2 regions of the Komagataeibacter diospyri genome follow, and region 1 is predicted to be linked to the other one. Evidence: predicted binding sites of a transcription regulator. Region 1 holds the regulator's gene; the other holds the start of a gene.
The links. The regulator HrcA, encoded in region 1, represses chaperone genes, less so after heat shock. The targets are predictions, from matches to a motif close to GTTNGCACTCNCNNNNNGNGAGTGCNAAC.
Positions count from the first base shown of each region.

Region 1 (3,418 bases):
AAAGGCCGGATCCCGTAAGGGGACCGGCCTTTTTTCATTATAAAAATAACAGAAGTTTCTAGGTGCCGCCGTTTTTTCAAAAATGCGGCGTTTTCAAAGCTTTTTGAAAAAGCTTCACCAAAAACTTTTTCTCTTATGCTGTCGCGGGCAGGCAGGTGTCACGGAATAGCGCGAAAGCCAGTGCGCGGTGACTGATGGTGTTCTTTTCCACATCGCTCATGTCCGCAAAGCTGCGGGTGCCGCTGCCGGGGGCGAAGATGGGATCATAGCCGTGACCGTTTTCGCCATGCGGCGGCCAGATGACATGCCCGTCAATGCGCCCTTCAAAGGTTTCGGTCCGCCCGTCAGGCCATGCAAGACACAGGACGGAAATGAACCACGCGCTGCGGTCGGGGGTATCGCCCATCTGGTCATGGATGCGGCGCATGGCGTCGGGGTAATTCTTTTCCGGACCAGCCCAGCGGGCGGAAAAGACGCCCGGCGCGCCATCCAGAGCCGCAACACAGAAACCCGAATCATCGGCCAGCGCGGGCAGGTTGGCGGCTTCTGCCGCAGCTATGGCCTTGATGGCGGCATTGCCGGTAAAACTGTCGGCGGTTTCCTCCGGTTCAGGCAGCGACAGATCACCAGCCGAGACGACACGGATGCCGTATCCTGCCAGCAGTGCCGCGAATTCCGCGATCTTGCCCCGGTTATGCGTCGCCAGTACCAGCGTGTCGCCACGGTTCAGGCGGGTAGGGGTTGTATTCATGCCTTTAGTGCCTCTTCCACAATAGCGGTCTGGATACGGAACAGTTCAGCCGTGCCGGTACGGGCCAGCCGCATGAGGGTGTTGAACTGGGCTTCGGTAAAGGGATCCTTTTCCGCCGTGCCCTGAATTTCCACAATCCCGCCATCGGCGGTCAGGACGAAATTGGCGTCGGCGCTGGCCGTGCTGTCTTCCCTGTAGTCCAGGTCCAGAACCGGGCCGTCATCCGTCAGCCCGCAGGATATGGCCGCGACCTGTCCCTTGATCGGCAGGGCGGGCAAAGTGCCGTTGCGCACCAGTTTTTCCAGTGCCAGGCGCAGTGCGACCCACGCCCCGGTAATGGCGGCGCAGCGCGTGCCGCCATCGGCGTTCAGCACGTCGCAATCCACAGTGACCGAGATTTCGCCCAGCGCCTTTAGGTCCACCACCGCGCGCAGGGCGCGGGCGATCAGGCGCTGGATTTCCTGTGTGCGACCGGTCTGCTTGCCTTTTGCGGCTTCGCGCTGGCCCCGGTTGTGGGTGGCGCGCGGCAGCATGCCGTATTCCGCCGTGACCCACCCCTGTCCCTTGCCGCGCAGGAAGGAAGGCACGCGGGTTTCGATCGTGGCGGCGCACAGGACTTCGGTCCCGCCCATGCGGATCAGGGCGGACCCTTCGGCATGGTGGGCGAAGCCGGGCTGGATGAAGACGGGACGCAGGGCGTCTATGGCACGGCCGGATGGGCGCATGGGCGTAAAACTCCGCAAGGTGATGGGGCGGCATAGCCTGCAACCCGTTCCTATTTCCAGTCCCGCGTGGGCAGGACATGGCAGGATCTGCTAGGATGGGGATGCGGATGGTCCGCATGGAATGGATACGTGCAACACAGGAGGCATGGCGATGGAAAACCGACCACAGGTATCGCAGCCAGCCCTGCTGTCCGGGCTTGATGCGCGTTCTGCCGCGATCCTGCGCGAAATCGTGGAGCAGTATGTCGAAACGGGTGAGCCGATGGGGTCGCGCACCCTGTCGCAGCGCCTGCCGCTGTCGCTGTCGCCTGCCACGATTCGCAATGTGATGGCGGACCTGACCGATGCCGGGCTGCTGTTTTCGCCGCATGCCTCGGCAGGACGGCTGCCTACGGAAAAGGGCGTGCGGCTGTTTGTCGATGGGCTGCTGCAGTTTGGCAGCCTGAGCGAGGAAGAACGTGAAAGCATCGAGGGGATGCTGGACGTCAAGGGTCGTTCGCTTGAGGACATGCTGGCCAAGGCGTCGTCCATGCTGTCGGGCCTGTCATCCGCGGCAGGTCTGGTCATGGCGCCCAAGAGCGATGGCACCACCATCAAGCATATTGAATTCGTGGCCCTTGGTCCGGGGCGCGCGCTGGTTATTCTGGTCAGTGCGGACGGGCAGGTGGAAAACCGTGTGATCGAGACGCCGCCCGGCCTGCCGCCCTCGGCGCTGGTGGAGGCAGGAAATTACCTCAACGCCCATCTGTCGGGCCAGACGCTGGATCGCCTGCGTGAGACGGTCAGCACCGACATGACCGCCAACCGCAACGAACTGGACCATCTGACGGCTGAAGTGGTGGAAAGCGGGCTGGCGACATGGAGTGATGCCGATGAACGCGGCGGTACCCTGTTCATACGCGGGCAGGGGCGTCTGCTGGCCGATGTAACGGAAATCGAGCGCCTGACCACCATCCAGATGCTGTTCGAGCGGCTGGAGACACAGGAAACCATGCTGCGCCTGCTGGACCTTGCACGCGAATCCGAAGGGGTGCGGATTTTCATCGGTGCCGAAAGCGGGTTGTTCGGCATGGCGGGAATGTCGGTGGTCGTCGCCCCGGCCCGCACGGATTCCAACCGCATCGTGGGCGCGATTGGCGTGATCGGGCCGACGCGCATCAATTACGCCCGCATCATTCCCGTGGTGGATTACACGGCGCGGGTGATCGGGCGCATGCTGGGCTGAACTGCGGGGGTTTCATGCAACCGGACTCGCGCGGGTGGCCTTATGCCTGGCAGACAGCAACCGCACGTCCTGACCACAGTGATCACGGCGTGCCCGCACAGCGTAAGGAAAATGGCATGTTTACACCCGATGCAAGGCAGTCCGGATCATTCATGATTGGTGGTGACCTGGAGGTCACACGGCTTGGCTTCGGGGCCATGCGCATTACGGGCAAGGGCATATGGGGAGAACCCGCCGATCGGGCTGCGGCACTCGCCACGCTGCGCCGTCTGCCGGAACTGGGCATAAACTTCGTCGATACGGCGGATGCTTATGGCCCGTTTGTCAGCGAAGACCTGATCCGCGAGGCGCTGCATCCCTACACGGACACCATTATCGCCACCAAGGGCGGGCATACGCGCCATGGTCCCGACATATGGAAGCCGGTGGGCAATCCCGATTACCTGCGCCAGTGCGTGTTGATGAGCATGCGCAGGCTGGGGGTCGAACGCATTGACCTGTGGCAGCTGCACCGCGTGGGGCCGGACTGCACGCCCGAACGGCAGTTCGAGGCGATTGCGGCCATGCGCGCGCAGGGGCTGATCCGCCATGTCGGTCTGTCGGAAGTGACGGTGGAGATGATCGAGCGCGCACGGCTGTATTTTCCCGTCGCCACCGTCCAGAACCGCTTCAACCTCGTCAACCGCTATTCGGAAGACGTGCTGGATTACTGCACAA
Region 1 is NZ_CP171836.1:2,623,579-2,626,996, forward strand. Features, by position in the region: gene rdgB (RdgB/HAM1 family non-canonical purine NTP pyrophosphatase) at 134-751, opposite strand; gene rph (ribonuclease PH) at 748-1,476, opposite strand; gene hrcA (heat-inducible transcriptional repressor HrcA) at 1,622-2,701, shown strand; gene ACE2AA_RS12305 (aldo/keto reductase) at 2,818-3,418, shown strand, end outside.

Region 2 (3,418 bases), 610 kb from region 1:
GTTCATGGGGCTGTTCGGTAGTGGGCATGACCAACATGCCCGAAGCCAAGCTGGCCCGTGAAGCCGAGATCTGTTACGCCACCGTCGCCATGGTGACCGATTACGACTGCTGGCACGACGATCATGACAGCGTGACGGTGGATGCAGTGGTCAAGGTTATGCAGGAAAACGCCAGCCGTGCCCGTGCCCTTGTCCGTTCGGTCATCCCGAAGCTGGGTGCGAAGCGTGGCCCCTGTTACGCGGGCTGTGACCGCGCGCTGGAACACGCCATCATCACGGCCCCGGACAAACGCGACCCGGCCCTGCTGAAAAAGCTGGAAGCTGTGGCGGGACGCGTGCTGAAGCGGGGCTGATCTGAGAAAGTAATAAAAGTTTTTGGGTGCCGCCTTTTTGAAAAAGGCGGTGTCTCTTTGAAGCATAAAAAAAAGCTTCACCAACAACTTCTTTGTTTTGGCTTCTGAAAGAACGTCCATGCCTTGCCCGGGCATGGACGTTTTTTATGCAGGGCTGTTACAGCCAGTGTTCAAAAAAGCTCAGTGTGCGCTGCATGGCCAGGGTTGCGGCGGCTTCGTTATAGGACGGGCGGTCGGTGCAGCCGAAACCGTGATCGGCCCCTTCATACGTGAAAATCTCGATATCCTCATGCGCGGCGCGGATGGCGTCGACTTCATCAGCGGGGATATGCGCGTCTTCCGCGCCAAAATGCAGTTGCACGGGGCAGTTGGGTACCTGGTTGCGGGTCTGGGCAATGCCACCGCCATACCACGCCACAGCCGCCGAGAACGCCTTTGTATGGCATGATGCTTCCCACGCCAGCTTGCCACCCCAGCAGAAGCCGACAATGCCCTTCTTTTCCGCAGGCAGGGTCCCGGCGGCAGCCACAAGGTCCTTCAGCGTATCGGCCTGTGCAATCCTGCTGCGCAGTTGCAGGCCTTCCTGCATGCCGGTGCTGTCATAGGGCAGGATGGCGTCGCGCTTCACGCGGTCAAACAGGGCAGGGGCAATTGCCTGATACCCCTGTGCGGCAAAGGCATCGCAAACGGCGCGGATATAGGGCGTGATCCCGAATATTTCCTGTACCACCACAACGCAGCGCGCGGCATCAGGCCGACCGGCCCGGTAGGCGGAAAAGGTGTGCCCGTCCGCCGCTGTAACGGTGATGACTGCGCCCATGGTTTTGCTCCATTCGTTCCTTCGTTGCCCGCCACACAATGATGCCGTGCCATCCCGCGTCAATATGAAACCCGCGTGAGGAGGCGGTTTACAAGAATTTTTTCCTGCCCCGGCAGCCTGTCACGGGAACAGGGGCCGCGTGCCGCGTGGGGGCATTGTGGTGGTCTCTGACCGGCTGTCGGGAATCGGCGCCATCATCCATCATGCACTGGGGTGAAGGCTGGGCTTCCGCTTTTGACGGGGTGGGATCTGTTTGGGTAACTGTTTGATATTAAAGTATAAAAATACAACATCCCGCTTTGTTGTCTTTGGGGGACGAATTATGCGTGCCCAGCCCCGCCGCTGTTCTTGACACCTGTATGGGGGCTTCCTATCTGGATGTTAGCACTCTCATGAGGGGAGTGCTAACGCGATGCGGCCTGGCGCGCGCGCCAACCGGTGGCGTTGCTTGATTCAAGGGCGTTACCTTTTAAGAGATTTGGAGCGATCCATGACGAAATTTCGTCCCCTGCATGACCGTGTGGTCGTCCGTCGCCTCAAGAGCGAGGAAAAAACAGCAGGTGGTATCATCATCCCTGAGACCGCCAAGGAAAAGCCGATGGAAGGCGAGGTGATCTCGGTGGGCGCAGGTGCCCGTAACGAGCAGGGTCAGGTTGTGCCCCTCGACGTGAAGGCGGGTGACCGCGTCCTGTTCGGCAAGTGGTCGGGCACGGAAGTGACGATCGACGGTGAAGAACTGCTGATCATGAAGGAAAGCGACATCATGGGCGTGGTCGCCTGACCCACCCGGTGTTTTCCTGACCGAGTAACCTTTTAGAACTTTCCATATCGGAGAAGAAGAAAATGGCAGCCAAGGACGTAAAGTTCGGCGGTGAAGCCCGCCAGCGCATGCTGCGTGGCGTGGATATTCTTGCAGACGCGGTAAAGGTGACGCTGGGCCCGAAGGGTCGTAACGTTGTCTTGGACAAGAGCTTCGGCGCACCGCGCATAACGAAGGACGGTGTCTCCGTCGCCAAGGAAATCGAACTGGCTGACAAGTTCGAGAACATGGGCGCGCAGATGGTCCGTGAGGTCGCATCCAAGACCAACGACATCGCAGGCGACGGCACCACCACGGCGACCGTGCTGGCGCAGGCCATCGTGCGTGAAGGTGCCAAGGCTGTTGCCGCCGGCATGAACCCGATGGACCTCAAGCGCGGCATCGACAAGGCGGTTGGTGTTGTCGTTGAAGAGCTGAAGAAGAACGCGAAGAAGATCACGACCCCGGCCGAGACGGCACAGGTCGGCACGATTTCCGCCAATGGCGAAAAGGAAATCGGCGAGATGATCTCGCAGGCCATGCAGAAGGTCGGCTCCGAAGGCGTCATCACGGTGGAAGAAGCCAAGGGCCTGCACACCGAGCTGGACGTGGTCGAGGGCATGCAGTTCGATCGTGGCTACATCTCCCCGTATTTCGTGACGAATGCGGAAAAGATGACCGTCGATCTGGACAGCCCCTACATCCTGATCCACGAAAAGAAGCTGTCCTCGCTGCAGCCGATCCTGCCGCTGCTTGAAGCCGTGGTGCAGTCCGGTCGTCCGCTGCTGATCATTGCGGAAGACGTTGATGGCGAAGCGCTGGCGACCCTGGTCGTCAACAAGCTGCGTGGTGGCCTGAAGATCGCGGCCGTCAAGGCACCGGGCTTCGGTGACCGTCGCAAGGCCATGCTGGAAGACATCGCGATCCTGACCGGTGGCCAGGTCATCAGCGAAGACCTCGGCATCAAGCTGGAAAGCGTGACCCTGGACATGCTGGGCACCGCGAAGAAGGTGCACATCGACAAGGAAAACACCACCATTGTCGAAGGCGCTGGCAACACGGACGGCATCAAGGGCCGTTGCAGCCAGATCCGCGCGCAGATCGAGGAAACCACTTCCGACTACGACCGTGAAAAGCTGCAGGAACGCCTGGCGAAGCTGGCAGGCGGCGTGGCCGTGATCCGCGTCGGTGGCTCCACCGAGATCGAGGTGAAGGAACGCAAGGACCGCGTTGACGATGCCCTGCACGCGACCCGTGCGGCGGTTGAGGAAGGCATTGTCCCCGGTGGTGGCACGGCGCTTGCCCGCGCATCGACCAAGCTGGGTGGCCTGCACTTCCATAACGACGACCAGCGCGTCGGTGCGGACATCATCCGCAAGGCCCTGCAGGCTCCGCTGCGCCAGATCGCCCACAATGCGGGTGAAGACGGTGCGGTCATCGCCGGCA
Region 2 is NZ_CP171836.1:3,234,227-3,237,644, forward strand. Features, by position in the region: gene ACE2AA_RS15055 (S-methyl-5'-thioadenosine phosphorylase) at 1-353, shown strand, start outside; gene ACE2AA_RS15060 (dienelactone hydrolase family protein) at 511-1,173, opposite strand; gene groES (co-chaperone GroES) at 1,664-1,954, shown strand; gene groL (chaperonin GroEL) at 2,017-3,418, shown strand, end outside.
Region 2: the regulator HrcA is predicted to act here: its motif matches at 1,554-1,582, upstream of groES (co-chaperone GroES).